DNA from 4 places in the Streptomyces sp. NBC_01317 genome. Region 1 is predicted to be linked to each of the others. Evidence: riboswitches for the same ligand, from Rfam matches in the RefSeq annotation. Region 1 holds a riboswitch; each other region holds the start of a gene.
What was found. A riboswitch is a leader RNA that binds a small molecule or an ion and turns the genes downstream of it on or off. The one in region 1 is predicted to bind cobalamin.

Region 1 (7,753 bases):
GGTCCCGTGCCGCGTCCAGCGGCTCGCGGGCCACCACCCGGCCGCCCTTGACCAGCTGCACCAGCAGCTGGCTGTCGAGCAGCTCGGGCGGTACGGCCCCGGTGCCGAGCACCTCGGCCTCGGCGCGGCCCTCCGCGTCCCGCCGCCGCGCGGCCCACTTGCGGCCGCCGATGGACGTCTTCCCGCCCAGCGACTTCTTCGCGACCGGTACGAGCGGCGCCGCCGGGTCCGCGGACTCCGCGCGCGCCACGATCTTGTAGACCATCGAGCACGTGGGGTGCCCGCTGCCGGTGACCAGCTGGGTGCCGACGCCGTACGCGTCCACCGGGGCCGCCGCCAGCGAGGCGATCGCGTACTCGTCCAGGTCCGAGGTGACCACGATCCGGGTGTTCACCGCGCCCAGCTCGTCCAGCTGCTGCCGTACCCGGTGCGCGACCAGCAGCAGGTCGCCCGAGTCGATGCGGACGGCGCCCAGTTCGGGCCCGGCCACCTCCACCGCCGTACGCACGGCCTCGGCCACGTCGTACGTGTCCACCAGCAGCGTGGTGCCCCGCCCGAGCGCGTCGACCTGCGCCCGGAACGCGTCGCGCTCGGTGTCGTGCAGCAGCGTGAAGGCGTGCGCGCTCGTCCCCACGGTCGGGATGCCGTACCGGAAGCCGGCCGCGAGGTCCGACGTCGTGTCGAACCCGCCGACGTACGCGGCGCGCGCCGCCGCCACCGCCGCCAGCTCGTGCGTGCGCCGCGCGCCCATCTCGATCAGCGGCCGCCCCCCGGCCGCCGCCGACATCCGGGAGGCCGCCGCGGCGATCGCCGAGTCGTGGTTGAGGATCGACAGGATCACGGTCTCCAGCAGCACGCACTCGGCGAAGGAGCCCTCCACCCGCAGGATCGGCGATCCCGGGAAGTACGTCTCGCCCTCCGGGTAACCCCAGATGTCCCCGCCGAAGCGGTACGAGGCCAGCCAGGACAGCGTCTCCTCGTCCACGATCTCCCGCTCCCGCAGGAAGCGCAGCACGTCCGCGTCGAAGCGGAAGTTCTCCACGGCGTCCAGGACGCGCCCGGTGCCCGCGACGACCCCGTAACGGCGTCCCTCGGGCAGCCGCCGGGTGAAGACCTCGAAGACCGAGCGGCGGTCGGCCGTACCGGCCCGGAGGGCGGCTCGGAGCATGGTCAGCTCGTACTGGTCGGTGAAGAGCGCGGTCGACGGCACGTCCACCGGCAGCCCAAGGTCCGCAGTGTTCATACGGACGATGCTACCCCCAATACTCGTCAGAGTGACGATTTCTTTTCCGCCGCCTCCCGCGTCACCCCCGGAGTCGTTTGTGCGACCGGCCCCCGTGGGTGGCAGCATGGGTCGTGCAGGGCTGAATCCCGGGCTGCACCCGGCAGAGAAGAAGGTCGTCCCGAACCGTGAGTGTCGCTCCGACAGAGATCGAACGCCCCGAATCGGCCGAGGAGACGTTCGTCGTCCCCGAACCCGACGTGCCCTGGCTGACGATCGTGCACAACGACCCGGTCAACCTCATGAGTTATGTGGCGTACGTCTTCCAGACGTATTTCGGCTACTCCAAGGACAAGGCACACAAACTGATGCTCGACGTGCACCACAAGGGCCGCGCGGTCGTCTCCAGCGGCAGCCGCGAGGAGATGGAACGCGACGTGCAGGCGATGCACGGATACGGCCTCTGGGCGACCCTGACCCAGGACCGCGACTGATGGCCGGGCACTTCGAGGCCACCCCGGGCGGCGGCGCGGCCGTCGCGCTCGACGAGGTGGAGATCTCGATCCTGCGCTCCCTGGCCATGCAGCTGCTGGAGCTGATCGGCCCCGGCGACGAGCCCGCCCAGGGAGAGGACCCGCTCGCCTCGCTCTTCGCGGTCGGCCCCAGCGAACCGCCCGAGGACCCCGCGCTGGCCCGGCTCTTCCCGGACGCGTACGGCGATGACGACGACGAACTGAAGGAGTTCTCCTCGGAGTTCCGGCGCTTCACGGAGAACGACCTGCGGGACCGCAAGCGCGCCGACGGCATCGCCGTCGTCCGCTCGCTCGACGCGCTGGGCCCCACGGGCGAGGGCGGCGCCGTCCTCAAGCTGAGCGGTGAGGAGTGCCTCCACTGGCTGGGCGCCCTCAACGACCTCCGGCTGACCATAGGCACCCGCCTGGAGGTCACCGACGAGGACGAGGGCGCCGAGCTGTACCGGCTGCCCGACACCGATCCGCGCAAGCCGATGGTGATGGCGTACCTCTGGCTCGGCGCGCTCCAGGAGAGCCTCATCGAGACGCTGTCGGCCTGACGGCCGTATCCGGGGGGCGTATCCGGGGGGATCGGAAACCGGTCCGCCGCCGACGACGGCGCGGGCCGGCAGGCAGAAAGGGCGCATCACCATGACCTCTGCGCAGGTCGACCAGGGGCAGGACGACGGCGGCGGAGCGGCTCCCCCTACCGATGAGGACCACATCGGCGAAGAGGGCTACGAGCGCGGACTGGGCAGCCGGCAGGTCCAGATGATCGCGATCGGCGGCGCCATCGGCGTCGGCCTCTTCATGGGCGCCGGAGCGAACATCGCCAAGGCGGGACCCAGCATCATCCTCATGTACGCCCTCGCCGGCGTCGTGATCTTCTTCATCATGCGGGCCCTCGGCGAACTGCTGCTCTACCGCCCCGTGTCGGGCTCCTTCGCGGAGTACGCCCGGGAGTTCCTCGGCCCGTTCTCCGGGTTCGCGACGGGGTGGACGTACTGGCTGATGTGGGTGGTCACCGGCATGGCCGAGCTGACCGCCGCCGCCATCTACATCCACTTCTGGTTTCCCGCGATCCCGCAGTGGGTCAGCGCGCTGGTGTTCCTCGTGGTCCTCTTCGGGGTGAACCTGATCTCGGTGAAGATCTTCGGCGAGGTCGAGTTCTGGTTCTCGATGATCAAGGTCACCGCCATCATCGGCATGATCGTGATCGGCCTCGGCGTCCTCACCCTCGGCTTCTCCGAGGCCGGTGACACCGCGCGGGCCTCCAACCTCTGGGCGCACGACGGCGTCTTCCCGAACGGCATCGGCTCCAGCCTGATGACCCTCCAGGGCGTGATGTTCGCCTACCTCGCCGTCGAACTCGTCGGCGTCACCGCGGGCGAGTCCGAGAACCCCGAGAAGACCCTCCCCAAGGCGATCAACACCCTGCCCTGGCGCATCATCGTGTTCTACGTCGGCGCGCTCTCCGTCATTCTCGCCGTCGTCAGATGGACCGAGTTCTCCGCCGGCACCAGCCCGTTCGTGTACGCCTTCGAGAAGATGGGCATCCCGCTCGCCGCGGGCATCGTCAACTTCGTGGTGCTCACCGCCGCGCTGTCCTCCTGCAACTCCGGCATGTACTCCACCGGCCGGATGCTGCGTGGCCTCGCCGCCAACAGCGAGGCGCCCAAGGCGTTCGGCAGGCTCAACTCCCGCAGGACGCCGGCGCTCGGCATCACCGTCTCCGTCGCCCTGATGGGCATCGGCGTGATCCTCAACTACATCGTCCCGGAGAAGGCGTTCGGATACGTCACGTCCGTGGCGACCGCTGCCGGCGTCTGGACCTGGCTGATGATCCTGGTCAGCCATATCCGCTACCGCCGCGCCGTCGACGCGGGCCGCCTGCCGGCCTCCCCGTTCCCGGCCCCCGGCGGGGCGGTGTTCAGCTGGGTCGCGGTCGCCTTCCTGGCGCTCGTCACCTGCCTGATCGCGTACGACAAGGACGCGCGGGTCTCCCTGTACGTCGGCGCGGTCTGGGCGGTCGGCCTCGCGGTGGGCTGGCGGCTCCTCCGGCGCCGTACGGCCGGGAGCACCGAGAGCGACGCGCCCGAGTACGCCTCCGCGACGGAGTAACGCGCTTCTGTACGGGACCGGCCCCCGGCCTCCGTACCGGACGCGCTCCTGGTCTCCGTACACCCGACCCGGCCCCGCCCTCCGCGGGGCCGGGTCCGTTTATATTTCCAGCATGCTCACCATCAGCCAGGCCCTGCACGACCAGATCGTCGCGCACGCCCGACGCGACCACCCCGACGAGGCCTGCGGCGTGGTCGCGGGCCCGGCCGGCAGCGGACGCCCCGAGCGCTTCATCCCCATGCTCAACGCCGCGCGCTCGCCCACGTTCTACGAGTTCGACTCGGCCGACCTGCTCAAGCTCTACCGGGACATGGACGACCGCGACGAGGACCCGGTGATCGTCTACCACTCCCACACGGCGACGGAGGCCTACCCGTCCCGTACCGACATCACGTACGCGAACGAGCCCGGGGCCCACTACGTGCTGGTCTCCACCGCCGACAGCGACGGCCTCGGCCCGTTCCAGTTCCGCTCGTACCGCATCGTCGACGGCCAGGTCACGGAGGAGGACGTCGAGGTCGTCGCGGACGGCCCCTAGGGCGTGTCCGCGAGGTGGTGTCTGAGAGACTGACCGGCGAACCCGAGGCGGCAGGACCCAGGAAGCCGGTGCGAATCCGGCGCGGTCCCGCCACTGTGACCGAGCCCCCTTACGGCTCGGCAGCCAGGAACTGACCTGCCGCCCTTCTTCCACCAACCAGGGGACGCGGAAATCCCCTGGAGGAGGCCCAGCCGTGCATGTCATTCCCCGGCGCCGCCGCGCGCTCATAGCCGTCGCCCTGTCCGCCGCCCTCCTCCCGCTCGCCGCCTGCGGAGGCGGTACGGACGGCACGGACACGAAGGACGCGACCGGCGCGAAGCCCGCCGCCGGCGCCCCCCAGGGCTTCCCGTACACCGTCACCAACTGCGGGGTGACCACCACCTACCAGGCCCCGCCGAAGCGGGTGGTCACCATGAACCAGCACGCCACCGAGGTCATGCTGGCCCTCGGCCTCCAGAAGTCCCTGGTCGGCACCGCCTACCTGGACGACAAGATCCTCCCCGCCTATGCCAAGGCCTACGCGGACGTCCCGGTCCTCGCCAAGGAGTACCCCTCCAAGGAGAAACTCCTCGCCGCCGACCCCGACTTCGTCTACGGCGGCTACTCCAGCGCCTTCGACGCCGGGGACGGCCGCGCCCGCGACGCGCTCAAGAGCTCCGGCGTCGACACCCGGCTCAACCTGGAGAACTGCACCCGGGGCAAGACCACCCTGGACGACGTCTACCAGGAAGTACGGGAGGTCGGCCGCACCTTCGGCGTCCCCGACCGCGCCGAGAAGTGGATCGCCCACGCCCGCACCACCGTCGCCGACACCGCCGAGAAGCTCAAGGCCGTCGAGCCGCTCTCCGTCTTCGTCTACGACAGCGGCGACAAGACCGCCTTCACCGCCGGCGGCAAGGGCATCGGCAACGAACTGATCACCCGCGCCGGCGGCCGCAACGTCTTCGCCGACCTCGACAAGTCCTTCGGCGACGCCACCTGGGAACAGGTCGTCGCCCGCAAGCCCCAGACCGTCGTCATCTACGACTACGGCTCCACCACCGTCGCCCAGAAGGAGAAGCGCCTCCTGGACGACCCCGTCCTCCAGGACGTCCCGGCGATCAAGAACAAACGATTCGCCGTCATGCCCCTCTCCGAGGTCGTCCTCGGCGTCCGCGCCCCCGGCGCCCTCGCGGAACTCGCCGCGCAACTCCACCCCGAGACCGTGAAGTAAGACCCGGTGAGCACCACCACCCCGCCCGCCCCCGGGCGGATACGCCACACCCTCGTGCTGACCGGCCTCGCCGCCGCACTCGCCGCCGTTGTCGTCGCGGCCCTCGCCCTCGGTTCCGTCCGCATCCCGCCCGGTCAGGTCGTCGCCGCCCTGGCCGGGCGGGCCGACCCCAGCCCCTTCCGTACGATCGTGCTCGACGTACGGCTGCCGCGCGTCCTCCTCGGCGCGGTGGTCGGCGCCGGGCTCGCCGTCGTCGGGACCGTCCTCCAGGCACTCGTACGCAACCGGCTCGCCGACCCCTTCCTCCTCGGCATCTCCTCCGGCGCGTCCACCGGAGCCGTCCTGGTCCTCGTCCTCGGCATCGGCGGCGGTGTCACCACCACCGTCGCCATGCCCGCCGCCGCCTTCGCCGGCTCCCTCGTCGCGCTCGTCCTCGTCTACGGACTCGCGCGGCGCGGCGGCGAACTGACCGGCGGCCGGCTCGTCCTCGCCGGCGTCACCGTCTCGTACATCCTCACCGCCCTCACCACCCTCGTCCTGGTCGTCTCCGCCCGCCCCGAGCACTTCCAAGAAGCCCTCTACTGGTCGATGGGCGGCCTCGGCAGCGCCCGCTGGTCCACCCTCCTGCTGCCCGGCGTCGTCCTCACCCTCGGCACCGCCCTCCTCATGGCACTCGCCCGGCCGCTCGACCTGCTCCTCCTCGGCGAGGAGGGCGCGACCGCCCTCGGCCTGGACGCCGCCCGCTTCCGCGCCGCCGTCTTCGTCCTCGCCTCCCTGGTCACCGGCGTCATGGTCGCCGCCAGCGGCGCCGTCGGCTTCATCGGGCTGCTCGTCCCGCACGCCGCCCGGATGGCCGTCGGCGCCACCCACCGCGTCCTGCTGCCCGTCGCCGCGCTCGGCGGGGCCGTCGTCCTCGTCGCCGCCGACCTCGCGGCCCGTACCGTCGCCGCGCCGCAGGACCTCCCCGTCGGCGTGCTCACGGCGCTCACCGGCGGCCCGTTCTTCCTCTGGCTGATGCGCCGCCGCCCCGAAGGAGCCCCCGTATGACGAGTCCGGAAGGAGCACCCGTATGACCGCCTCGCTGTCCCTCGAAGGACTGTCGTACGAGACGGGCGGACGCCTCCTCGTCGACCGCGCCGACCTCACCGCCGTGCCCGGCGAGACCGTCGGACTCGTCGGCCCCAACGGCAGCGGCAAGACCACCCTGCTGCGGTGTGTGTACGGGACCCTGCGGCCCAGCCACGGACACGCCCTGCTCGACGGGCGCGACCTGCACACGATGACCCCCAAGGAACGGGCCCGCCGGATCGCCACCGTCCCGCAGGACGGCGGGACCGAGTTCGAACTCACCGTCAGGGAGGTCGTCGCCATGGGCCGCTCCCCGCACAAACGGTTCTGGGAGGCCGACACCGCCGCCGACACCACCCTCGCCGACGAGGCCCTCGCACGGGTCGGGATCGCCGGCCTCGCGCCGCGCGCCTTCCCCACCCTGTCCGGCGGCGAACGCCAGCGCGCCCTCGTCGCCCGCGCCCTGGTCCAGCGGCCGGCGCTGCTCGTCCTGGACGAGCCGACCAACCACCTCGACATCAGCTACCAGCTCGGCATCCTCACCCTGATCAAAAAGGCGGGGACCACCAACCTCCTCGCCCTGCACGATCTCAACCTCGCCGCCCACTACTGCGACCGGATCTACGTCCTCCGGGCCGGCCGGATCGTCGCGTCCGGCACTCCGCACGACGTCCTCACCCCCGCACTCCTCGACACGGTCTACGGAGTGAAAGCCGAGGTCAGCGAGCATCCGGTGACCGGCAGACCCCTGGTGGTCTACCTGCCGCCGTCCACCTGACGAACACCTTTCGTCCGTCGCGCGAGACGGCCTATCCGGATGCGAAGCGGGAATCGATACGATGACCGCATGGTTCTTCCCGACGTGAGCGACAAGACGCCGAGCACCCCGCTGCTGCTCGTGGCGCGGCTGCACGTCGACCTGTGCCGCCTCGCGAGCGCCATCTGTACCGACGCGTGTCCTGACGCGGTCGGCTGAGCCCGGACGCACCGTTCGCCCCGGACGGAACAAGAGCCTCCGTCAGGCCCGTTCGCCGTCGGCGTCCCTAGCGCAGCACCGCCGCACCACCCCCTCCGTGCGG
Region 2 (7,753 bases), 1.0 Mb from region 1:
ACGCGGAGAGCGCCCGCACGGCAGTGCTCTTGGCGGTGCCCTTCTCACCCCGAACCAGCACACCACCCACCGCCGGACTGACGGCGTTCAACAGCAGCGCGAGCCGTAGATCGTCCATTCCGACGACAGCGGTAAACGGGAAAGGGGTACTCATGGGGCTCCTTGGAGTGCGGTCAGTACGTGTCGGACTACCGGCGGCAGGTGGCTGCTCAACCCCCACCGGCGCGAGGGGGTCGGGGTCGGAGGAGGCATGGGTGTCCGGACGTAAAGCGTCGCAACTCGCGCGAAGCGCGGTGAGGATAGCAGTCCGGACACCCGTGCCTCCGTAGGCCCCGGCCCCCGCCCCCGGCGACGTACCCGAGCCCAACGCGCCCCCGACAACGCGCCCCCGCCGGACGGCGTCACGGCGCACCCGGCGGAATGAACGGCAGCCCCCCAGGAGCGCCCCCCTCGATCAGCCGCCACAACGCATCCGTGTCCGCGTGCTCCTCCACCAGGTCCCCCAGCAGATCGAGCTGTTCCTCCCGCAGTGCCCCGAAGCTCGTGTCCGGCGCCGGTACGAACCGCCGCCCCGCCTCCCGCGCGACCTCCACGAGGAACCGCCGCCGGAACGCGTCGTTCTCCAGCACCCCGTGCCAGTGCGTCCCCCGCACAGAACCCACCCGGCACCCGTCCAGCGCCACCCCGCCCCCGTCGGAGACGAACGCCGGGCCGCCGCCGACCTCCGCGACCCCGTGGTGGATCTCGTACCCCTCCACAGGCTCACCGAGGGCGACGCCCACCGGCCGCCCCAGCGTCTTCTCGCGCGCGAACCGCACCCGTACCGGCAGCAGTCCCAGCCCCGCCACAATCCCGGCCCGCGACTCCACCTCGTCGTCGATCAGCTCGCCGAGCACCTGGTAGCCGCCGCAGATGCCCAGCACCGGGCGACCCGACGCCGCCCGCCGCGCCACCGCGTCCGCGAGCCCGCGCTCCCGCAGCCAGGCCAGGGCGCGCACGGTGCCGCGGGTGCCGGGTATGACGACCAGGTCCGCGTCGGCCAGTTCCTCCGCCCGGTCCACGAACCGCACCACCACACCCGGCTCCGCCGCCAACGCGTCCACGTCGGTGAAGTTCGACATCAGCGGTACGGCGCACACCGCGACGCGCAGGACGTCCTCGCCGTACGGAACGGACGCCGCGGACTCCCGTACCGACCCGCGGAGCGACACCCGCAGCCCGTCCTCCTCGTCGATGCCGAGGCCGGGCCGCCACGGCAGCACACCGAGGGTCGCCCGCCCGGTCAGCCCGCGCAGCATCTCCAACCCCGGTTCCAGCAAGGACACATCGCCCCGGAACTTGTTGACGACGTACCCCGCGACCAGCGCCTGGTCCTCGGCGCTCAGCAGCGCCGTCGTCCCGAAGAACGAGGCGAAGACCCCGCCCCGGTCGATGTCCCCGACCACGACGACCGGCAGGCGGGCGGCGCGGGCGATGCCCATGTTCACGATGTCGGTGCGGCGGAGGTTGATCTCGGCGGGGCTGCCGGCGCCTTCGCAGATCACGGCGTCGTACGTACGGCGCAGCTCGGCGAGGCACTCCAGTACGGTCCCCAGCAGCGCTTCCTGGCGGCCCCCGTGGTAGCCCCTGGCGCTCATCTCGCCCACCGGGCGCCCCATGAGGACCACTTGACTGCTCCGGTCGCTGCCGGGCTTCAGCAGTACGGGGTTCATCAGCGCGGTCGGCTCGATACGGGCGGCCTGCGCCTGCATGGCCTGGGCCCGGCCGATCTCGGCGCCTTCGCGCGTCACGAACGAGTTGAGGGACATGTTCTGGCCCTTGAAGGGCGCGACGTTGACACCTTGCCGCACGAGCCACCGGCAGACGCCCGCGGTGACGACGCTCTTGCCCGCGTCGGAGGTGGTCCCGGCGATGAGCACCCCACCCCCCACCCCGTCCCGCCTCACAACGGCCTCCCCACACCCGCACCGTCACCGGCGCCCGAGCCGAGACCCGCACCGTCAAGGGCGCCCGCGCCGACGCCCCGGTCGGCCCCCGCACCCGTTCCGGAAACCGCCGCGTACGCGAACCGCCCCGCCACGCACACCGCCAGCGCCAATCCGCTCACCCGCCGGGACAACCGCACGGCCCGTTCGATGTCGGCGATCTCCACGGGCCGGCCGCCGCCGTTCAGTACCGGGCGGTGTTCGACCCGGCCGCCGTACGCGAGCGTTCCGCCCAGCCGTACGCCCAGCGCCCCCGCGAACGAGGCCTCCACCGGGCCCGCGTTGGGGCTCGGGTGCTTGCGCGCGTCGTCGCGCCACGCCCGCCACGCCCCGCGCGGATCGCCGCCCGCGACGACGGCCAGCGCGGCGGTCAGCCGGGCGCCTGGCGCGCCCGCCACGTCGTCGAGACGGGCCGAGGCCCAGCCGAACCGGCGGTATTTCGGGGACTTGTGCCCCACCATGGCGTCCAGTGTGTTCACGGCCCGGAACCCGGCCAGCCCGGGGACCCCGGCCAGGGCGCCCCACACGAGCGCGCCCACCACCGCGTCGGAGGTGTTCTCGGCGACGGACTCCACGACGGCCCGCGCGATCTGCTGGGCGTCGAGGGACTGCGGGTCACGGCCGCACAGGTGCGGCAGCCGCTCCCGGGCCAGTTCGACGTCCCCGGCGGAGAGCGCCCGGCCGATGGCACGCGCCTCGCGCGCCAGTGACGTACCGCCGACGACGGACCAGGTGGCGGCGGCGGTCAGCGCGACCGAGGCGACCCGCCGGCCCGCGAGCCCGGCACCTCCGGCTGCTCCGGTACGTTCCGCCGTCCCGGCAACTCCCGCCGTCCCGGCACCCGCACGCCCTCGCGCCCCACGTCCCCGCGCCCCGCGTGCCACCACCGCGCCCAGGCCCACCGCCCCGCCCGCGCAGACCAGCGTGTGCAACGCGCCCCAGCCACGGTGGTCCCGCCACAGGGCGCGCTCCACGCCCCCCGCGGCCCGTCCGAACGCCGCGACCGGATGGCCCCGGCGCGGATCGCCCAGCAGAAGGTCGGCGAGCAGCCCGCCCGCGGCCCCGTACGCGTGGACCCACGCGGCGTCCCAGCCGGCCGACCGGGCCGGCCGACCAGAGGCCCCCGCTGCGGAAGTGACCGAAACGGCGGGGCTGGTGGCGGCGACAGAAGCGACAGAAGCGGCGGCACGGACGCAGGCGCGGCCAGGCATGGCGACGTGTCCTCACTCAGGGTCCGCGCCCCGGCTCGACGGAAAACGCGGCGGCGAGAGTTCCTGGCTCCCGGGGACGTTTCCCCGGAGGGACACCGTGCCCGGTGACAGTGGCGGGACCGCGCCGGATTCGCACCGGCTTCCTCTGCTGCCGCCGTAATTGGCCCCGGCAGTCCACCACGCTGCGAGAACGCCCGTCAACCCGCCCTTGACCTGCGGCGGGGCAGTGTGCGAAGCCCCACACGAAAGGCCCGGGGGCAGGCCCCCGGGCCGAGCGCGGTACGTACGGTCAGGCCACGATCAGGTAGATGCCGTACGCCACGGCCGCCGCGCACAGCGCGAAGCACGCGTAGGCGCCGGTGCGCGCCAGGGCCACGGAGCCCCCCGCCGACCCGCCGGACTCCGAGGCCGCCGACTCCTGCTTGGCCAGGGCCACGATGCCGAGGGTGAACAGGCCCACCAGACCGATGGTGGACACGAGGCTGACGCCGAACACGGAGCCGAGGGCTGCCCAGTCGATTTTCATGTGATCGCTTCCTTAGACCGTGGCGGTTCAGACCGTGGCGGTTCGCGCCGACTCGCCGGCGACGGCGGGCGGGATGGGCAGGGCGACGGGCCCCGGGATGGTGGTCGTCAGACCGGCGGTAGCGGCGTCCACGGACGCGAGGCCCGCCACTGTCGGACCGGAGGCGGCGATGTCCACCCCCACATTCACCGGCACCACATCCGCCCCGGTCACATGCGTGTGGTCCACCGGACGGCGGCGCGACGCGAGCCAGATCGCACCGGAGACGGCGACGAGCAGGATCGCCACGACGGTGACACCCCACGTCCCGTGCCCGGTCAGGAACTCCGCCCCGGCGGCCACCAGCCCCGCGGCGGGCAGCGTCAGCCCCCAGGCGATGAACATCCGGGTCGCCGTCGACCAGCGCACGACCCCGCCCTTGCGGCCCAGGCCCGCGCCCATCACGGCACCGGAGCAGGACTGCGTGGTGGAGAGCGAGAAGCCGAGGTGCGAGGAGGCCAGGATGACCGTCGCGGCGCTGGTCTGGGCGGCGAAGCCCTGCTGCGGGCGCAGGTCGGTGAGGCCGGTGCCCATGGTTTTGATGATGCGCCAGCCACCGAGGTACGTGCCGAGCGCGATCGCCGTGCCCGCCGAGACGATGACCCACAGAGGCGGGTTGGAGCCGGGGGAGAGGACCCCGCCGGTGACCAGCGCCAGCGTGATGACGCCCATGGTCTTCTGCGCGTCGTTGGTGCCGTGGGCGAGGGAGACCAGCCCGGCGGAGGCGATCTGCCCGGCCCGGAAGCCCTTGGCCGTCGCCTTCTCGTCCGTACGGGCGCTGACGCGGTACGTCAGCCGGGTGGCGAGCATGGCCGCGAGCCCCGCGACGAGCGGGGCGGCGAGCGCCGGGATCAGGACCTTGGTGATGACGACGCCGCCGTTGACACCGGAGGTGCCGACGGACATCAGGGTGGCGCCGATGAGGCCGCCGAACAGGGCGTGGGAGGAGCTCGACGGGAGCCCCAGCAGCCAGGTGAAGAGATTCCAGATGATCGCGCCGACCAGCGCCGCGAAGATCACTTCGGTACGGATGCCCGATTCGTTGATGAGTCCGCCGGAGATCGTCTTGGCGACCTCCACGGACAGGAACGCGCCGACGAGATTCAGGACGGCGGACATCGCCACCGCGGTCTTGGGCTTCAGGGCGCCGGTCGAGATGGTCGTCGCCATCGCGTTGGCGGTGTCGTGGAAACCGTTCGTGAAATCGAACACGAGAGCCGTCACGATCACGATCGCGAGCAGCAGCGTGAAGTGTTCCATTTACCCAGGCAATCGTTCGACGTCGGTGGCCACGGTGAACGTAAGGATGCAGGGTGAACGGAAGGTTAACTAGGGAGGTACTCGGAGTGTCTCTCCTGAACGGCTCTCCGAGCGCCTGATGTGTTGTCCGACCTGCCCTTTTTCCGCCCGGGCTGGCAAGATCGCCATATGACTGATCATCTGCCTGCGGACGCGCGCCACCGGGCCTGGGCCGAGCTGGTGGCGACCGCGCGCAGGACCACCGCGGAAGGGCTCGTCGTGGGGACGTCGGGCAATGTCTCCGTACGGGTCGGGGACGAGGTCCTCGTCACCCCGAGCGGGGTGCCGTACGACCGCCTCACACCCGGCGACCTGGTCGCCGTCGACCTCTCCGGACGCCAGGTCTCCGGCCGGCTCGGCCCGACGAGCGAACTGCCGCTCCACCTGGAGATCTACCGCACCACGGACGCCTCCGCCGTGGTCCACACGCACGCCGTCCACGCCGCCGCCGTCTCGACCCTCGTCACCGAACTGCCGCTGATCCACTACATGGCGGCGGCCCTCGGCGGCCCGGTGCGGGTCGCCCCCTACGCCACGTACGGCACACCCGAACTGGCCGCGCACATGCGCGACGCCCTGCGCGACCGTACGGGCTGCCTGCTCAGGAACCACGGCACCGTCACCTACGGCGACTCCCTGGACCGGGCGTACGACCGCACGGCCCAGCTGGAGTGGATGTGCCGCGTCTGGCTCACGGCGTCCTCGGTCCCCGGCCGCACCCCGGCCCTGCTCTCCGAGTCCCAGGTCGCCGAGGTCGGCGAGAAGCTCAAGGGCTACGGCCAGAAGCCCTGAGACCCACGGGGGGTGCCCGCGAACCGGCGGCCGCCACCGCCCGCAGCCCTGACGGCCCACGTCCGGTGGCCGTCCGCCGCCGCCGTACCGACACTGAGGAAATGCGCCCGGCAACTGTGACGGCAGCGGCCGTCTCCACATTCATCGGTGTCGGCGCGGCCGCGGTGGCGGCCGGCCGGTACGCCAGCGATGCCGCGCTCAAGGCATCGCCCGGGCGCCCCCTGCCCGGAGACCCCTGGCTGACCGTGCACGCCACGGCCGCCGGACACGTCACCCTGACCCGCTGCCTCGCCTCCGTACGGCCCGGTACGTACGGTCTTGAGGCCCCCGGCCTGCACGCGGTGGTCGGGCCCGTCCTCGACGGGGAGGCGCGCGACGCCGACACCGTCGTACGGCGGCTGGAACGCGTCAGCCGCGGCACGCTCTCCCGAGGCGCGCGTGTGCGGCTCACCCCCCAGCTGTACAGCGGCGACCCCACCACGGCCCTCGGGCTCGACCACAAGGATGTCGAGATCCCCGGCGAACTGGGCGCGCTGCCCGCGTGGTTCGTACCGGGGGAACGCGAGACCTGGGTGATCACCACCCACGGCCTGGGCACCACCCGCGAGCACCCGCTGAACCTCCTGCCGTTCCTCGCCGGCCAGCGCTTCCCGGTGCTCGACCTCGCCTACCGGGGCGACGCGGGCGCGCCCCGCTCCCCGGACGGCCTCGGGCACCTCGGCGACTCCGAATGGCGCGACCTCGACGCCGCGATCCGCTACGCCGTCCGGTACGGCGCCGAGCGGGTGATCCTGTACGGCTGGTCCACCGGCGCCTCCATGGCGCTGCGCGCCGCCGCGGACTCCACGCTCACCGCCCGGATCTCCGGCCTGGTGCTGGACTCGCCGGTGCTCGACTGGGAGTCCACGCTGCGGGCGCTCGCCTCGGCCCGCCGGGTCCCGGCGGCGCTGATGCCGCTCGCCGTCAGGGCGGCCCAGGGGAGCACCGGACTGCACGGGAACCGGCTGCGCCGGGCCGCCGACCCCCGGAACCTGCGGGTCCCGACCCTGATCTTCCACGGCCCCGGCGACCTCCTCACGCCGTGGGAACCGGCCCGCGCCCTCGCCGCCCACCGGCCGGAACTGATCTCCCTCCACCCCGTGGCGCACGCCCCGCACGGCGCGATGTGGAACGCCGATCCCGAGGACTACGAGGAAACCCTCCGCCGCTTCCTCGTCCCCCTGATGTGACGGACGGCCGCGGCGGACGCACCGCCACCCCCGCGCACCGTCCGCCGGGACTCCGGAAGCGCGCTTTCACCCCATCCGTACCACTCCGTTGACCTTGTGGGAGGGGCTCCCTTCACCGGGTCAGGAGCGAGGGAAGAGGTTCCGTTTGGGCTTTCGGGCAGTCACCGGGAAGACTGCCCCCGTGACGTCCCGAAAGCCTGATGAGCAATTGGCGCGCAACTCCAGACTCCGACTTGTCACCCCGAGGCCGTTGACCACGGCACGACGGGCTGTGACCGACGGGCGCAGCCGCCCCGCACCCCGGCCGCCCGAGGGCACTCCGCCACCGGCGGAGCTGGCCCGTCAGGCGAGGGCCGTCCTCGCCGACGCCGTACGGATCGCCCGCTGGGCGGCCGCCGACCGTGACCCCGGAGCGGGTCATCTCGCCGCGCACACCCAGGAACGGGCCTCGGCCGCGCTGGACCTGACGGCGGAACAGGTCCGGGCGAGCTGGGACCGCGCCCGGCTGGCCGGGCTGGTCGAGCTGCACGGCGGGACCGTGCGCCCCGGCTGGCGGCTCCAGGCCTGGGACCGCGACGACAGTGCCGTCCTGCGCGGCTGGGTGGCGCTCTTCGACGCCTGGTCCCTCGTCCACCCCGCCCCCGACGACGTCGCCCCGGCGACCGTCGCCGA
Region 3 (7,753 bases), 5.0 Mb from region 1:
GGCCTTCGGTGCGCGCGAGCCCGGCCCGCTGGGTCATCAGGGTCATGCGGTCCTCCGGAAAGAGACGGAAGGGAAAGGCGGCAGAGGAAGGCGGAGACGGGTACGGACGGGTCGCTCACCAGAGGACGGGCAGCGCCTCGGGGCCGCGGATCAATGCCTCGCGCCGCCAGCGCACCTCGTCCCGCGGCACGGCGAGCCGCAGGCGCGGCAGCCGCTCCAGCAGGCTCGCGATCATGATCCTGGACTCCAGCCGGGCGAGCATCGGGCCGACGCAGTAGTGCGGTCCGTGTCCGAAGGCCAGATGCGGGGTGGGGCCCCGGTCGAAGTCGAGCCGGCCGGGATCGGCGAAGACGTCCGAGTCCCGGTTGGCGGTGAGGTACGAGGCGTAGACGGCCTCGCCGGCCCGGATCCGTACCCCCCGGACCGTCACGTCCTCGGTGGCGATCCGTGCGATGCCCACGCCGTTGCGGTGCGGGATGAAGCGCAGCAGCTCCTCGACGGCGGCGGGCAGCAGCTCGGGTTCCGCGCGCAGCCGCGCCATGTGGTCCGGGTGGGTGAGCAGCGCGTAGAGCATGTTGGCGCTGTTGTTGGTGACGGCGTGGGCGCCGCTGATCTGGATGAGGACGGCGATCGCGACCGCTTCTTCGAGGCTCAGCTCGTCCGTCTCCACCGCCTCGGCCAGCACCGCCGCGAGGTCGTCGCCGCCGTTCGTACGCCGCCGGCCGATGAAGTCGGTGAAATAGGCACCGATCTCCGCCTTGGCACGCTCGCTGTGGGCCCGGCTGTGCGCGGCGGTCAGGAGCGACTCCGTCCACTTCCGCATCAACGGCCGGTCGTGCTCGGGCACGCCCATGATCTCGCTGATCACGGCCAGCGGGAACGGCCCGTGGATCCGCGCCATCAGATCGGCGGGCGCGCCCGCGCGCAGCATGCCGTCGATGAGGTCGTCCATGATCCGCCGGGCACGCTCCTCCACCCCGGCGACGGCGCGGGGGGTGAACGCCTTGGCGACCGAGCGGCGCAGCCGGGTGTGGTCGGGCGGGTCGGCGAATCCCACGGCCGCGTCGAGCGGGATGAAGTGCGGGGTCATCCGGGTGACGGCACGGCCCACGAGCGCCTGACGGCTGAAGCGCGCGTCGTTGGTGACCAGCTTGACGTCCTCGTACCGGGTGATCAGCCAGGCGAACCCCTCGCCGTGGGGGAGCTGGACCCGGCTGACCGGGTCCTCGCGCAGCCGTTCGGCGAGGAAGGGGTCGAAGTCCAGCCCGGACAGGTGGGGCACGGCCCAGAACCGGACGGGATGCGCGTCCCTCCCGGTGTCGGGGGTGTCCTGCGCGGGGGCCGCCGTCTCCGGTGTGTTGGTGGTCATCTCAGCTCACCGGTTCCGTCGCGGGAGAGGGCCGGTCGGTGTGGACCGGGGTGGTCAGGACGTGCCGTTCGGACAGCTCCAGGCCGGCGAGGGAGTCGGTGGACCAGCGTCCGAGGGCCATCTCGGCGGTGATGCCGGGCCCGAAGCCCGCGATGATCCCGCTGGCGCCGTCCTCGACCCGGCCCTCGTCGAACAGCCTGCGCACCGCGTCGAGGACGACGGCGCTGGCGATGTTCCCGTACTCGGTGAGGGTGGCGCGGCTGAACCGGAACGCCTCGGGCGGGACCTCCAGGAAGTGGCTGAGGTCGTCCAGGATGCGCGGGCCGCCCGCGTGGATGATGTAGAAGTCGAGGGCCGCCGCGTCCCAGCCGTGCTGGACGGCCATCGCGCGGAGCGCGGGGGCGAGGGGTTCCATCGTGCCGGGCACCCGCTTGTCCAGCAGGAAGTGGAAGCCGGTCGCGCGGACGCTGTACGCGATCCAGTCGGTGGTGTCGGGCACGAGGTGCGAGCCGTTGCGCTCCAGCGCGATGCCGGTGCCGCCCTTGCCCCGGACGACGGCGGCGGCCACCGCGTCACCGAACAGGCCGTTGGAGAGCAGCGAGCCGACCCCCAGGTCGGTCGGCTGGTAGCAGAGCGAACAGAATTCGCACGCGACGATGAGCACGTTCGCGTCCGGGTACGCCTGGCAGAAGTCGTGCGCCCGGTTGACGGCGGCGCCGCCCGCCGCGCAGCCGAGCTGGGCGATCGGCAACTGCCGGGTGTGACTGGGGAAGTCCATGGTGTTGATCAGCCAGGCGGTCAGCGACGGCATCATGAAGCCCGTGCACGAGACATAGATGATCAGGTCGATGTCGGAGGCACGCAGCTCGGCGTGGTCCAGGGCGCGGTTCACCACGGCGGGCACCCGCGCCTTCGCCTCGGACTCGTACAGCCGGTTGCGGTCCTCGAAGCCGGGGTGCCTGAGGGTCTCCTCGATGGGCTGGACGAGGTGGCGCTTGGCCACCCCGGTGTTCTCGATCAACCGGAGCGCCAGGGGAAGTTGCGGGTGGCCGGCGTGGAGCGACCGCGCCAGGGCGAGGGTGTCCTCCATGGTGATCACATGCTCGGGAACCGACACATCGGGCTTACACAGAGTCGCCACGACGCGCTCTCCTTCGTTCGTGTTCGCTGTGAACTGCGGCCCACACTCTGTGGTGGCCCACCACCCCGCAACCTGGGGAACTGCCGGGAACTGGCCCCTGGGAGGAGCGTCAGGGGAGCGAGGGGGCGGGATCCGAAGGACCGTGAGGGATCTTACCCATGACTACGGAAAGTAAGCACAAAAGGGGCGCATCGTCCGTTCGTGGGCGCGCCGCCCGGTCCCCGATGCGTCGCTCCGACGGCCGGGACCCCACCGGCCCGGCGACCGTGGGTCACGACCCGTCCACCGAACGGGTCGGAAGCCGAAAACCGGCCATCCTGTACCGGTGTCACCACGGGACTCGTAGGTCCCGGAGACCCCTTCGCGTCCCAACGTTTTGGCGCGGGAGAGACATTCGGGGAGTCGTTGAGCCCTATAGTACGGGCTGGGCGGTTTGTTTTGTGCTGGTCAACCCGGCTGCGCGGAAGGGTCATTCATGGCAACACAGGAGCGCGCCATCCGGACGCGCATGGCGATTCTGGAGGCGGCCGGCGCGGTCTTCGACGAGTTCGGCTACTCCTCCACGACCCTCACCATGGTTCTGGAACGCGCTGAGGTCACCAAGGGTGCCCTGTATTTCCACTTCCAGTCGAAGGAAGCTCTGGCGCAGGCGGTCCTGGACGAGCAGGTACAGCTCGGCACCGTACCCCCACAGGCCTCCAAGCTCCAGGAAGTCATCGACATCACCTTCGCGGTGGCCCACCGGCTCCTGGACAACGCACTGCTCAGGGGAAGCGTCCGGCTCACCGTGGACCAGGGTGCTCCCCCCGGCGTCGACCACAGCGGCCCCTTCCGCCAGTGGCCCGTCCATCTGGTGTCGCTGATGGAAGAGGCACGCGCGCAGGGTGAGTTGCTCCCCAGCGTGCGCCCGCAGGACACCGTCGAACTGCTGGTCGGTGCCTTCGCCGGCATCCAGCTGATGTCCCGCGCCCTGACGAATCGCGAGGATCTCGGGCGGCGGATATCGATACTGTGGGGACACATCCTGCCCAGCATCGCGGTCCCGGGCCTGATGCCGAGCATCGACACCGCGCCCGACCGCGGGGTACGGGTCACCGAGGCGATCATGGCGGCCTGATCCGGTGAGCGGGCCTTCCCACCTGGTGAGCGGGCCCTCCCCCGTCCGGAACCCCTCCCCCTTCCGGAATAAGGAAAGGGGCTCCCGGCGCTTCAGCTGAGGGCATAGGGTGACGAGTGCAGTTGGTTCGCCCTGTCAGCCAGACAGCGGCGTCGTAAGAGGGAACCCGGTGGGAATCCGGGACTGCCCCGCAGCGGTGAGTGGGAACGACCGCCGTCATCAGCACTGGGCCCGGATCGGGTCTGGGAAGCGACGGCCAGTAGGTGTCTCGTCCGTAGAGACGCGCCCACGAGTCCGAAGACCTGCCACTGCCCGCGCGCGAACACCGTGCGCGGAGATCCCGGTGACCTCGTGGGCGGGTCGGCGTACATATCAGGCGGTCACGCGCACCCGGACACCCGGGACGTGATCCGTCCGGTCTGTGGCTCCTCTCGTGCCCTCGACCGTCCCCGGGACGGCAGAGAACCGCTCGCGAAGGAGAGTTCTGTGACAGACAAGTCCGCAGCCGCGGCAGCACGGGCGACCGTGCACGGCTACCCCCGCCAGGGCCAGAACCGTGAACTGAAGAAGGCCGTCGAGGGCTACTGGAAAGGCACCGTCGGCGCCGACGCGTTGCGCGACACGGCCGCCGGACTGCGCCGTACGAACTGGCGCCGCCTCGCCGACGCCGGCATCCACGAGGTTCCCACCGGCGACTTCTCGTTGTACGACCACGTCCTCGACACCAGCGTCTTGGTCGGCGCGATCCCCGCACGCCACCGCGCCGCCGTCGCGGCGGACGCCCTCGACGGGTATTTCGCGATGGCGCGCGGCACGCAGGACGTCGCGCCGCTGGAGATGACCAAGTGGTTCGACACGAACTACCACTACCTCGTCCCCGAGCTGGGCCCGGACACCGTGTTCACCGCCGATTCCACCAAGCCGGTCGCCGAGCTGAGGGAAGCCCTCGCGCTGGGCCTCGCGGCGCGGCCCGTGCTCGTGGGCCCGGTCACCTATCTGCTGCTGGCCAAGCCCGCCCCCGGTGTCGCCCCGGACTTCGAGCCGCTGACGCTGCTCGACCGGCTGCTCCCGGTGTACGCGGAAGTCCTGGCCGACCTGCGCGCCGCCGGCGCCGAGTGGGCGCAGCTCGACGAGCCCGCGCTCGTCGAGGACAGGACCCCGGCGGAGCTGAACGCCACGGCCCGCGCCTACCGGGACCTCGGCGCGCTGACCGACCGGCCGAAGCTGCTGGTCGCGTCGTACTTCGACCGGCTCGGCAAGGCCCTGCCCGTCCTCGCCAAGGCACCCGTCGAAGGGCTTGCCCTCGACTTCACGGGACCGGCCGCCGCGAACCTCGACGCCCTGGGCGCCGTGGGCGGCCTGCCGGGCAAGCGCCTGGTCGCGGGCGTCGTCAACGGCCGCAACATCTGGATCAACGACTTCGAGAAGTCGTTGTCGGTCCTCGGTACGCTCCTCGGGCTCGCCGACCGCGTCGACGTGTCCTCCTCCTGCTCGCTCCTGCACGTCCCGCTCGACGTCACGGCGGAGCGGGACATCGATCCGCAGATCCTCCGCTGGCTCGCCTTCGCGCGCCAGAAGACGGAGGAGGTCGTCACGCTGGCGCGCGGTCTCGCGCAGGGCACCGACACGATCGCCGCCGAACTCACCGCGAACCGCGCCGACCTGGTCTCGCGCGCCGGTTCCGCGCTCACCAACGACCCGGCGGTACGGGCCCGCGCCACGGCGGTCACCGACGCCGACGGGCACCGCGCCGCACCGTACCCGGAGCGGGCGACGGCCCAGCGTGCCCACCTCGGGCTGCCGTTGCTGCCGACCACCACCATCGGCTCGTTCCCGCAGACGAACGAACTGCGCACCGCACGCGCCGACCTGCGCGCGGGACGTATCGACACGGCGGGGTACGACGAGCGCATCGAGGCCGAGATCCGTGAGGTCCTCGCCTTCCAGGAGAAGGCCGGCATCGACGTGCTGGTGCACGGCGAGCCCGAACGCAACGACATGGTCCAGTACTTCGCCGAGCAGCTGACCGGCTACCTCGCGACCCGGCAGGGGTGGGTGCAGTCGTACGGCACCCGTTACGTGCGCCCGCCGATCCTGGCCGGGGACATCTCGCGCCCCGAGCCGATGACCGTGCGCTGGACCACGTACGCGCAGTCGGTCACCGACCGGCCGGTCAAGGGCATGCTCACCGGCCCTGTCACCATGCTGGCCTGGTCCTTCGTCCGTGACGACCAGCCGCTCGGCGACACCGCCCTCCAGGTCGCGCTCGCGCTGCGCGACGAGGTGAACGACTTGGAGGCAGCCGGGACTTCGGTCATCCAGGTGGACGAGCCCGCGCTGCGCGAGACGCTGCCGCTGCGTGCCGACGACCGCCAGGAGTATCTCGACTGGGCGACCGAGGCCTTCCGTATCACCACCGGCGGGGTCCTCCCGGCCACCCAGATCCACACACACATGTGCTACGCGGAGTTCGGGGACATCGTCCAGGCCATCAAGGATCTGGACGCGGACGTGATCAGCCTGGAGGCGGCGCGGTCGCACATGCAGGTCGCCGGCGAACTGGCGGCGGCGGGCTATCCGCGCGAGGTGGGCCCCGGGGTCTACGACATCCACTCCCCCCGCGTGCCCTCCGCCCAGGAGGCGGCGGCCCTGCTGCGCAAGGGACTTGAGGCGGTGCCGGCCGAGCGGCTGTGGGTCAACCCGGACTGCGGGCTGAAGACCCGCGGCTGGACCGAGGTGCGCGCCTCGCTGGAGAACCTGGTCGAGGCCGCCCGTGAGGTCCGGGGCACCCTGCCCACCCGCACTTCCTGACCCGAGCCGGGGCCGGCCGGCCCCGGAACCGGAACGACCCGGCGGCGGCCGGGGCGGACAGACCGGATGTTTCCTGACATCCGGCCAACTGTTCCGCTCGGGCCGCCGTCAGGCGTTGTGGCGGTCCAGGTCCGCAGACGGTACGGTCGCGTGGACATGACGACGGTGTGACGGAAGTCCGGTGAGAATCCGGCACGGTCGCGCCACTGTGTACCCGTACCTCTGCGGGAAGTCAGACCCGGCACCTTCGTCTCAAGCACCACGATCGGGACGCGTGTTCCCCAGGAGGTTCGGCCATGGCACACTCCGCTGCCCCCACGACAGCCGCAACACCGGCTCTCACTCCCCTCTCGCTCAAGGAGATAGCCCCGTGGGCGCTCTTCTTCGGCGTGCTGATGCTCGTCCTGCTCTACTTCGTCGGCGCGGAACAGGGTGCCCTGTCCGTCATCTCAGGTGAGAGCGTGCACGAATGGGTCCACGACGGACGCCATCTGCTCGGTTTCCCCTGCCACTGACCGGCCGGGAGACCCTTTCTCATGAACTCCGTATCTGTCCGCGCCCTGCTCGTGCGCGGCATGCTCGCCGGCCTCGCCGCCGGTGTGCTCGCCCTCGTGGTCGCCTATCTGCTCGGTGAGCCCTCCGTGGACGCGGCCATCGCGTTCGAGGAGGCGCACAGCCACGAGCACGGCGGCGAGGAACTCGTCAGCCGTTCCCTCCAGTCCACCGCGGGCCTCGCCACCGGTGTGCTCATCTTCGGCATCGCGGTCGGGGGCATCGCCGCCCTGGTGTTCTGTTACGCCCTGGGCCGCGTCGGCCGGTTCGGACCGCGGGCGACCGCTGTCCTGCTGGCCGTCGGCGCGCTGCTGACGGTGTACGTCGTACCGTTCCTCAAGTACCCGGCCAACCCGCCCGCCGTCGGCAACGGCGACACCATCGGGAAGCGGACGACGCTCTACTTCCTGATGATCGTGCTGAGTCTCCTGCTCGCGGCCGGCGCGCTCCTGCTCGGCCGGCGGCTCGCGCCGCGCCTGGGCAACTGGAACGCGACGGTGGCGGCGGGGGCCGCCTTCGTGGTCGCCGTCGGACTGGCCTACGGCTTCCTGCCGACGATCAACGAGGTGCCCAAGGACTTCCCGGCCACGCTGATCTGGGAGTTCCGGCTGTCTTCGCTCGCCGTCCAGGTCACCCTGTGGACGACGTTCGGGCTGCTCTTCGGCCACCTCGCCGAGCGGCTCCTCGTCCCGAGGACCGACCGGGTCGCCGTCCCCGCCGGTACGTCCGGGGTGGAGCCGAAGGCCACCGCCGCCGCGGGCTG
Region 4 (7,753 bases), 2.6 Mb from region 1:
ATCCCCGACGCTGGATACATGGACACCTTCCTGGCGTTTACCGCCCTTACGGCCCTGTTCGTCCTCCTGGCCCTCCCGGCCCTGCTCTGGCTCCTCAAGGACCTCTCGATCGACCGCCAGTTGCGTCGCGCCCACCACGAGGAACCCGACCCGCCTGCCCGCGCGCCCCACCCCCGCCGCAGCGGAGGTGGGGCGCGCCCCGGGCGTACCACAGCAACAGCGGCCTAGAAGTCGTCGTCGAACGCGACCGACCCCTCCACCGCCACCTGGTACGCCGACGGGCGGCGTTCGAAGAAGTTGGTCAGTTCCTGGACGCCCTGGAGCTCCATGAAGGAGAACGGATTCTCCGAGCCGTACACCGGCGCGAAGCCCAGCCGCTGGAGCCGCTGGTCGGCGACGCACTGGAGGTACTCGCGCATCGACTCCGTGTTCATGCCCGGCAGGCCGTCGCCGCACAGGTCGCGGCCGAACTGCAACTCCGCCTCTACGGCCTCCTTCAGCATGTCCGTGACCTGCTGCTGGAGCGCGTCGTCGAACAGCTCCGGCTCCTCCTTGCGTACGGTGTCGACCACCTCGAAGGCGAAGTTCATGTGCATCGTCTCGTCCCGGAACACCCAGTTGGTGCCGGTGGCCAGGCCGTGCAGCAGACCGCGCGAGCGGAACCAGTACACGTACGCGAAGGCTCCGTAGAAGAACAGCCCCTCGATGCACGCCGCGAAGCAGATCAGGTTGAGCAGGAAGCGGCGGCGGTCCGCCTTCGTCTCCAGGCGGTCGATCTTCTCCACCGAGTCCATCCAGCGGAAGCAGAACTGCGCCTTCTCGCGGATCGACGGGATCTCCTCCACCGCGTCGAAGGCCGCCGCGCGGTCGTCCGGGTCGGGCAGATAGGTGTCGAGCAGCGTCAGGTAGAACTGGACGTGCACGGCCTCCTCGAAGAGCTGGCGGGACAGGTACAGCCGCGCCTCGGGGGAGTTGATGTGCTTGTAGAGCGTCAGCACCAGGTTGTTCGACACGATCGAGTCGCCCGTCGCGAAGAACGCGACGAGCCGGCCGATCATGTGCTGCTCGCCGGGGGAGAGCTTGGCGAGGTCGGCGACGTCGGAGTGGAGGTCGACCTCCTCCACCGACCAGGTGTTTTTGATCGCGTCGCGGTAGCGCTCGTAGAAGTCCGGGTAGCGCATGGGACGCAGGGTCAGCTCGAAGCCCGGGTCGAGCAGGTTCTTCTCGGCGGGGCTCTTCTCGGTGGAACTCATTACTGGCAGGCCTCGCAGGACTCGGGGTTCTCCAGGGAGCAGGCGATCGCGTCCGCGTCCGGGACCATCGGGTTCGCGGGGGCCGGGGACGCCTGCTGGAGCGGGATGGTGGCGGCGGTAGCGGCCGCGGTGGCCGGCGCCGGCACGGTGGCCGCCGCCTGGGCGCCGCCCGCCGCGCGGGCGATGCGCGTCGCGGGGCGCGAACGCAGGTAGTACGTGGTCTTGAGGCCCTTCTTCCAGGCGTACGCGTACATCGAGCTGAGCTTCCCGATGGTCGGCGTCTCCAGGAACAGGTTCAGCGACTGGCTCTGGTCGAGGAACGGCGTACGGGCCGCCGCCATGTCGATCAGACCGCGCTGCGGGATCTCCCACGCCGTGCGGTACAGCTCGCGCACCTCCGCCGGGATCCAGGTGAAGCCGGCCACCGAGCCGCTGGACTCGCGCAGCGCCTCGCGCGTCTGCGCGTCCCAGACGCCCAGGTCCTTGAGCTCCTGCACCAGGTACGAGTTGACCTGGAGGAACTCCCCCGACAGCGTCTCGCGCTTGAAGAGGTTGGAGACCTGCGGCTCGATGCACTCGTACACGCCCGCGATCGACGCGATGGTCGCCGTCGGCGCGATCGCGAGGAGCAGGGAGTTGCGCATGCCGCTCTTCGCGACGCGGGCGCGCAGCGCGTCCCAGCGCTCCGGCCAGTTCAGCTCGACGTCGTAGTGGTCGGGGTGCAGCACGCCGGCGGCGGTACGGGTCTCCGACCAGGCCGGGAGCGGCCCGTTGCGCTCGGCGAGCGCGCAGGACGCCTCGTACGCGGCGAGCATGATCCGCTCGGCGATCTTCGTGGAGAGCGCGGCCGCCTCGGCGGAGTCGAACGGCAGGCGCTTCTTGAAGAAGACGTCCTGGAGGCCCATCGCGCCCAGGCCCACCGGACGCCACTTGGCGTTGGAGCGGCCGGCCTGCTCGGTCGGGTAGAAGTTGATGTCCACGACCCGGTCGAGGAAGGTGACGGCCGTACGGACGGTCTCGTCCAGCCGCTCCCAGTCGATCTCGCCCGAATCGAGCACGAAGGCGCCGAGGTTGACCGAGCCGAGGTTGCAGACGGCCGTCTCGCCGTCGTCCGTGACCTCCAGGATCTCCGTGCAGAGGTTGGAGGAGTGGACGACCTTGCCGGGCAGGGCCGTCTGGTTGGCCGTACGGTTCGACGCGTCCTTGAAGGTCATCCAGCCGTTGCCGGTCTGGGCGAGGGTACGCATCATGCGGCCGTACAGCTCACGGGCCGGGATGGTCTTCCGCGCCAGGCCCGCGGCCTCCGCCTCGCGGTACGCGGCGTCGAACTCGTCGCCCCACAGGTCCACGAACTCCGGGACGTCGGCGGGGGAGAACAGCGACCACTCGCCGTCCGCGTCGACGCGGCGCATGAACTCGTCCGGGATCCAGTGGGCGAGGTTCAGGTTGTGCGTGCGGCGGGCTTCCTCACCGGTGTTGTCGCGCAGTTCCAGGAACTCCTCCAGGTCCGCGTGCCAGGTCTCCAGGTAGACACAGGCCGCGCCCTTGCGCCGGCCGCCCTGGTTGACCGCCGCGACCGAGGAGTCCAGGGTCCGCAGGAACGGGACGATGCCGTTCGAGTGCCCGTTCGTGCCGCGGATCAGTGAGCCGCGCGAGCGGATGCGGGAGTACGAGAGGCCGATGCCGCCCGCGTGCTTCGACAGGCGCGCCACCTGGTGGTAGCGGTCGTAGATCGAGTCCAGCTCGTCCAGCGGGGAGTCCAGCAGGTAGCAGGAGGACATCTGCGGGTGGCGCGTACCGGAGTTGAAGAGCGTCGGCGAGGACGGGAGGTAGTCCAGGCGGCTCATCAGGCGGTAGAGGGAGGCGACCTCGTCCAGCGCGCGGACGCTGGTGTCCTCGGCGAGACCGGCGCCGACGCGCAGCATGAAGTGCTGGGGGGTCTCGATGACCTTGCGGGTGAGGGGGTGGCGGAGCAGGTACCGGCTGAAGAGGGTACGGAGCCCGAAGTAGCCGAAGCGGTCGTCGGCGTCCGGGTCGATCAGCGCGTCCAGGAAGTCGGCGTGCAGCGCGACGAAGTCGGCCGTGCGGTCCGCGATCAGGCCCTCGCGGTGCCCCACCGCGACGGACGCGGAGAACGCCACGGCGCCCTGGCTCGCGGCCTCTTCGGCGATGGTACGGGTGAGCAGCCGGGCGGCGAGCCGGGAGTAGGCCGGGTCCTCGGAGATGAGCCCCGCGGCCGCCTCGGTGGCGAGCTCGCGCAGCTCGGCCTCGTCCGACCGGGCATTGCGGCCACGCAGCGCGGCGCCGGCGACGCGTCCTGGGTCGGTGTCGGGCAGATCGGCGGTCAGGTCGGTCAGGAGCCGCAGCAACGCGGTCCCGGGTCCGTCGGTCACCTGTGCGGAGACCTCGGAGATGCCTGAAGCCGGATCGGCTGGCGCGATGGTCACGTGGTGCTCTCCCTCGCTCGGCTCTGGGCCGTCGGCGGGGAAGCGGGGGCGCGCGGATCCGCCACTCACCCGTCTCCGGGCAGCACGAACCACGGCGTCTCCGGCCCAGCCTCGGGGCCCGGACGTCCTGGCACCCGGTTCGGTCGAGCCGGATGCGCTGCCGGCAGGTGTTCGGACTCACGGGTATGACAAAGCACACCACAGCAGACCGTTGCGGGACAGTTCCGGATTCCCACCGGATTCCCCTGCGTCGACAACGAGGTTGAGCATACATCTGGGGGGCGCACGGTGAAGCACCCCCTAGATGTTGTGTCGCGCCCCACTTCGCCCCATGGATGTCGGAGTCCTCCACTATGGTCCCGGAGACGAGGAGGCCGCCCTGTGACAGCACACGAGAACCGGTTGGCACCAGGTCGACAGGGCCGGGCGAGCTCGCCCGGACGGCACCCTCGCCCCCGCCGACGCCTTCACCGGCCAAGGCGAATGGGCCGACCCCGCCCCCGTCCTGATGGCCGTCGAAGTCACCTCGTACGACTCGGAACCGACGAGCGGGACCGCGTGCAGAAGCCGCGTGCCTACGCGGAGACCGGGATCCCGGTCTATCTGCTGATCGACCGGGACAGTTGCGAGGTGACGGTCTACAGCGAGCCGAACGCCACCCGCTACGAAATCGCGCACACGGTGCCGTTCGGCAAGGACGTCAGCCTCCCCGACCCCGTGGGGATCACCCTGGAGACCGAGCAGCTCAAGGAATGGGTGCGCTGACGACGGACGGGCCGCCGGAGTTCCGGCGGCCCGTCCTGGATGCTGCTTTCGTACGGCCCGTCAGCGCACGGGGTCCGGGTCCGCCGGGGTCAGTGGCAGATCCTTCTTCACGCCCGGGTCGCCGATGTCCGCCGTGTAGTCCGACGGGCTCGTCTCGTCCACGCCCTCCGGGGCCTTGGCGGCCTTGAAGACGAAGGTCAGGACCACGCTCACCACCAGGTTCAGCACAAACGCCGTCAGGCCGATGTAGCCGATCTCGCCGATGCCGGGGATCTCCTTCGAGGAGCCGCCGAAGTGCGCCTGCGTCGGGCTCGCGACGCCGTACGCCGCAATCGTGCCGTACAGCATGCCCACCGCCCATCCCGTGAGCAGCGCCCAGCGGTGGAACCAGCGGGTGAACAGGCCGCCGACCAGGGCCGGCATCGTCTGGAGGATCCAGATTCCGCCCAGCAGCTGGAAGTTGATCGCGACCGTCTTGTCCATCGTCAGGACGAAGGCCAGCGCCCCCACCTTCACCAGCAGCGACACCAGCTTGGAGACCTTCGTCTCCTGCGCGGGGGTCGCGTCCGGTTTGATGAAGTCCTTGTAGATGTTGCGGGTGAACAGATTCGCCGCCGCGATCGACATGATCGCGGCCGGCACCAGCGCCCCGATGCCGATCGCCGCGAAGGCGACCCCCGCGAACCAGTCGGGGAACATGTTCTCGAAGAGCTGCGGGATCGCCAGCTGCCCGTTGTCGACCTTCACCCCGGCCGCGATCGCCATGAAGCCGAGCAGCGCCAGCAGGCCCAGCATCAGTGAATACAGCGGCAGGATCGTGGTGTTGCGCCGGATCACCTCACGGCTGCGGCTGGAGAGCGTCGCCGTGACCGAGTGCGGATACATGAAGAGCGCGAGCGCCGAGCCGAGCGCGAGCGTCGCGTAACCCCACTGCTGGGCCTCGCCCGGCGCGAGCGCGCCGCGTGGCGCCCCGGTCGCCGGGTTCTTCTGCGCGAACGCGTCGCCCGCCTTCGCGAAGATGTCGTCGAATCCGCCCAGTTTGACCGGGATGTAGATGATGGCCACGATGATCACCAGATAGATCAGGGTGTCCTTCACGAACGCGATCAGCGCGGGCGCCCGCAGCCCCGACGAGTACGTGTACGCGGCGAGCACGGCGAACGCGATCAGCAGCGGCAGGTCCTTCACGAACCAGTTCGTGTCCTCGCCGCCGCCGACGCCCATCACGTCCAGCACCGCCTGGATCCCCACCAGTTGCAGCGCGATGTACGGCATGGTCGCGAGGATGCCGGTCACGGCGACCGCCAGCGAAAGACCCTTCGAGCCGAACCGGCCTCTGACGAAGTCCGAGGTGGTCACATACCCGTGCTTGTGCGACACCGACCAGAGCCGGGGCAGGAAGGTGAAGATGAGCGGATAGACGAGGATTGTGTACGGCACCGCGAAGAAGCCCGCCGCGCCCGCCGCGTAGATCGCCGCCGGCACGGCCACGAAGGTGTACGCCGTGTAGAGGTCGCCGCCGAGCAGGAACCAGGTGACCCACGTGCCGAACGACCGTCCGCCCAGGCCCCATTCGTCGAGACTCTGTTCGTTCTCCGCCCGGCGCCAGCGCGCCGCGAGGAAGCCCATGACCGTGACGGCCAGGAAGAAGAAGATGAAGACGCCGAGCGCGACGCCGTTCACACCGTCGTTCATCGCGACGCACCTCCCGCGCGGGATCCCGTACGGGCGCGCTGGTCACGCCGCCACAGCTGGAAGGCGATCATCGTCAGCACGGCCGACACGACGACCCAGAGCATCTGGTACCAGTAGAAGAACGGGATGCCGATGAACGCCGGATCGGTCCGCGCGTACGAACTCACCCAGAGCAGCGCCACGAAGGGCGCGACCAGGCAGAAGGCGATGATCACACGTAAGGGTGTGACCGTGGGGGGAGGGTTCTCCTCGGGTGCTTCTGAAGGTGCTGCTGGCGGTGCTTCTGACATGCGCGGCTCCGTCCCCTCACTGCTCGCCGTTTCGCTGATCGCTTTCGCAACGCGCAGGAAATCTAGGGGACGGCCCCGTCCGTGGGAAGACCGCGACGGCCGTGGGAAGACCGCGACCGGTCGCTCAGTCGGTCGGCCTGCGCAGTCTCGCCACGAACTTGTAACGATCGCCCCGGTACACCGACCGCACCCACTCCACCGGTTCGCCGTTCCCGTCGATCGAGTGGCGCGACAGCATCAGCATCGGCAGCCCGACATCCGTGCCCAGCAGCCCGGCCTCCCGGGGGGTGGCGAGTGAGGTCTCGATCGTCTCCTCGGCCTCGGCGAGGCGCACGTCGTACACCTCCGCCAACGCCGTGTAGAGCGAGGTGTACTTGACGAGCGAGCGGCGCAGCGCGGGGAAGCGTTTCGCCGACAGGTGCGTGGTCTCGATCGCCATCGGCTCCCCGCTGGCGAGCCGCAGCCGTTCGATCCGCAGCACCCGCCCGCCTGCGGTGATGTCGAGCAGCCCGGCGAGCGTGTCGTCCGCGGTGACGTACCCGATGTCCAGCAACTGGGACGTGGGTTCCAGCCCTTGGGCCCTCATGTCCTCGGTGTACGAGGTGAGCTGGAGGGCCTGCGAGACCTTGGGCTTGGCCACGAACGTGCCCTTGCCCTGGATGCGTTCGAGCCGTCCCTCGACGACCAGTTCCTGGAGTGCCTGCCGAACTGTCGTTCTCGACGTGTCGAACTCCGCGGCGAGAGTACGCTCTGGCGGAACCGGTGTGCCGGGGGGCAGCGTCCCCGTCATATCGAGCAAGTGCCGCTTGAGACGGTAGTACTTGGGCACGCGCGCCGTGCGTACGGGAGCCGTACCCTCGGACTCCGTACCGCTCCCGTCCGTGGCCATGGCCTGCCTTCCCGACTGTGCTGCTGCCGTCACCGGCTCCTCCGTCTGTCGCGGCTCACATGGTGGCACGGACCGCTCACGGGTCGTCGCCCCTCCTCAGGTGTCGGTCCGATAACGGACGCGACTGTCCTTCTTATACACCCTTGACACCCCCAAAGGTCTAGGCCAAGCTCCCGGTACTGGTCTAAACCATTTAAGACCAAGCCCCCGACCCCACAGTCACTACTAGTCGTATGGCTTCGCGGTGGGCAGCAGTTGCAGGCATCCCTGAGGAGGGTGGCGTGAAGCGCAAGCTCGTCGCGGCGATAGGTGTCGCGGGCATGATGGTCAGCATCGCCGCATGTGGTTCGGACGACGACAAAGGTAGCGAAACCAAGGCCGGCGGCAGCAAGAACCTGACCGTCTGGGTCATGG

Region 2: another riboswitch for cobalamin. It lies ahead of OG349_RS27855 (cobalamin biosynthesis protein); the one in region 1 lies ahead of OG349_RS23260 (ABC transporter substrate-binding protein).
Region 3: another riboswitch for cobalamin. It lies ahead of metE (5-methyltetrahydropteroyltriglutamate--homocysteine S-methyltransferase); the one in region 1 lies ahead of OG349_RS23260 (ABC transporter substrate-binding protein).
Region 4: another riboswitch for cobalamin. It lies ahead of OG349_RS11765 (ribonucleoside-diphosphate reductase subunit alpha); the one in region 1 lies ahead of OG349_RS23260 (ABC transporter substrate-binding protein).

The regions. Positions count from the first base shown of each region.
Region 1 is NZ_CP108393.1:5,367,989-5,375,741, forward strand. Features, by position in the region: gene OG349_RS23235 (nicotinate phosphoribosyltransferase) at 1-1,243, opposite strand, end outside; gene clpS (ATP-dependent Clp protease adapter ClpS) at 1,411-1,716, shown strand; gene OG349_RS23245 (DUF2017 domain-containing protein) at 1,716-2,294, shown strand; gene OG349_RS23250 (amino acid permease) at 2,386-3,855, shown strand; gene OG349_RS23255 (M67 family metallopeptidase) at 3,968-4,393, shown strand; cobalamin riboswitch at 4,411-4,546, shown strand; gene OG349_RS23260 (ABC transporter substrate-binding protein) at 4,596-5,606, shown strand; gene OG349_RS23265 (FecCD family ABC transporter permease) at 5,613-6,653, shown strand; gene OG349_RS23270 (ABC transporter ATP-binding protein) at 6,676-7,452, shown strand; gene OG349_RS23275 (putative leader peptide) at 7,522-7,650, shown strand.
Region 2 is NZ_CP108393.1:6,404,491-6,412,243, forward strand. Features, by position in the region: gene OG349_RS27845 (putative cobaltochelatase) at 1-154, opposite strand, end outside; gene OG349_RS27850 (cobyric acid synthase) at 402-1,931, opposite strand; gene OG349_RS27855 (cobalamin biosynthesis protein) at 1,943-3,196, opposite strand; cobalamin riboswitch at 3,232-3,390, opposite strand; gene OG349_RS27860 (hypothetical protein) at 3,486-3,722, opposite strand; gene OG349_RS27865 (inorganic phosphate transporter) at 3,750-5,021, opposite strand; gene OG349_RS27870 (class II aldolase/adducin family protein) at 5,190-5,852, shown strand; gene OG349_RS27875 (alpha/beta hydrolase) at 5,954-7,081, shown strand; gene OG349_RS27880 (hypothetical protein) at 7,353-7,753, shown strand, end outside.
Region 3 is NZ_CP108393.1:363,179-370,931, forward strand. Features, by position in the region: gene OG349_RS01450 (cupin domain-containing protein) at 1-46, opposite strand, end outside; gene OG349_RS01455 (cytochrome P450) at 116-1,369, opposite strand; gene OG349_RS01460 (type III polyketide synthase) at 1,371-2,510, opposite strand; gene OG349_RS01465 (ScbR family autoregulator-binding transcription factor) at 2,986-3,627, shown strand; cobalamin riboswitch at 3,733-3,951, shown strand; gene metE (5-methyltetrahydropteroyltriglutamate--homocysteine S-methyltransferase) at 4,114-6,438, shown strand; gene OG349_RS01475 (CbtB domain-containing protein) at 6,735-6,953, shown strand; gene OG349_RS01480 (CbtA family protein) at 6,975-7,753, shown strand, end outside.
Region 4 is NZ_CP108393.1:2,809,225-2,816,977, reverse strand. Features, by position in the region: gene OG349_RS11775 (hypothetical protein) at 19-228, shown strand; gene OG349_RS11770 (ribonucleotide-diphosphate reductase subunit beta) at 225-1,253, opposite strand; gene OG349_RS11765 (ribonucleoside-diphosphate reductase subunit alpha) at 1,253-3,700, opposite strand; cobalamin riboswitch at 3,846-3,978, opposite strand; partial or broken gene OG349_RS11760 (Uma2 family endonuclease) at 4,119-4,465, shown strand; gene mctP (monocarboxylate uptake permease MctP) at 4,526-6,160, opposite strand; gene OG349_RS11750 (DUF3311 domain-containing protein) at 6,157-6,450, opposite strand; gene OG349_RS11745 (GntR family transcriptional regulator) at 6,575-7,339, opposite strand; gene OG349_RS11740 (extracellular solute-binding protein) at 7,621-7,753, shown strand, end outside.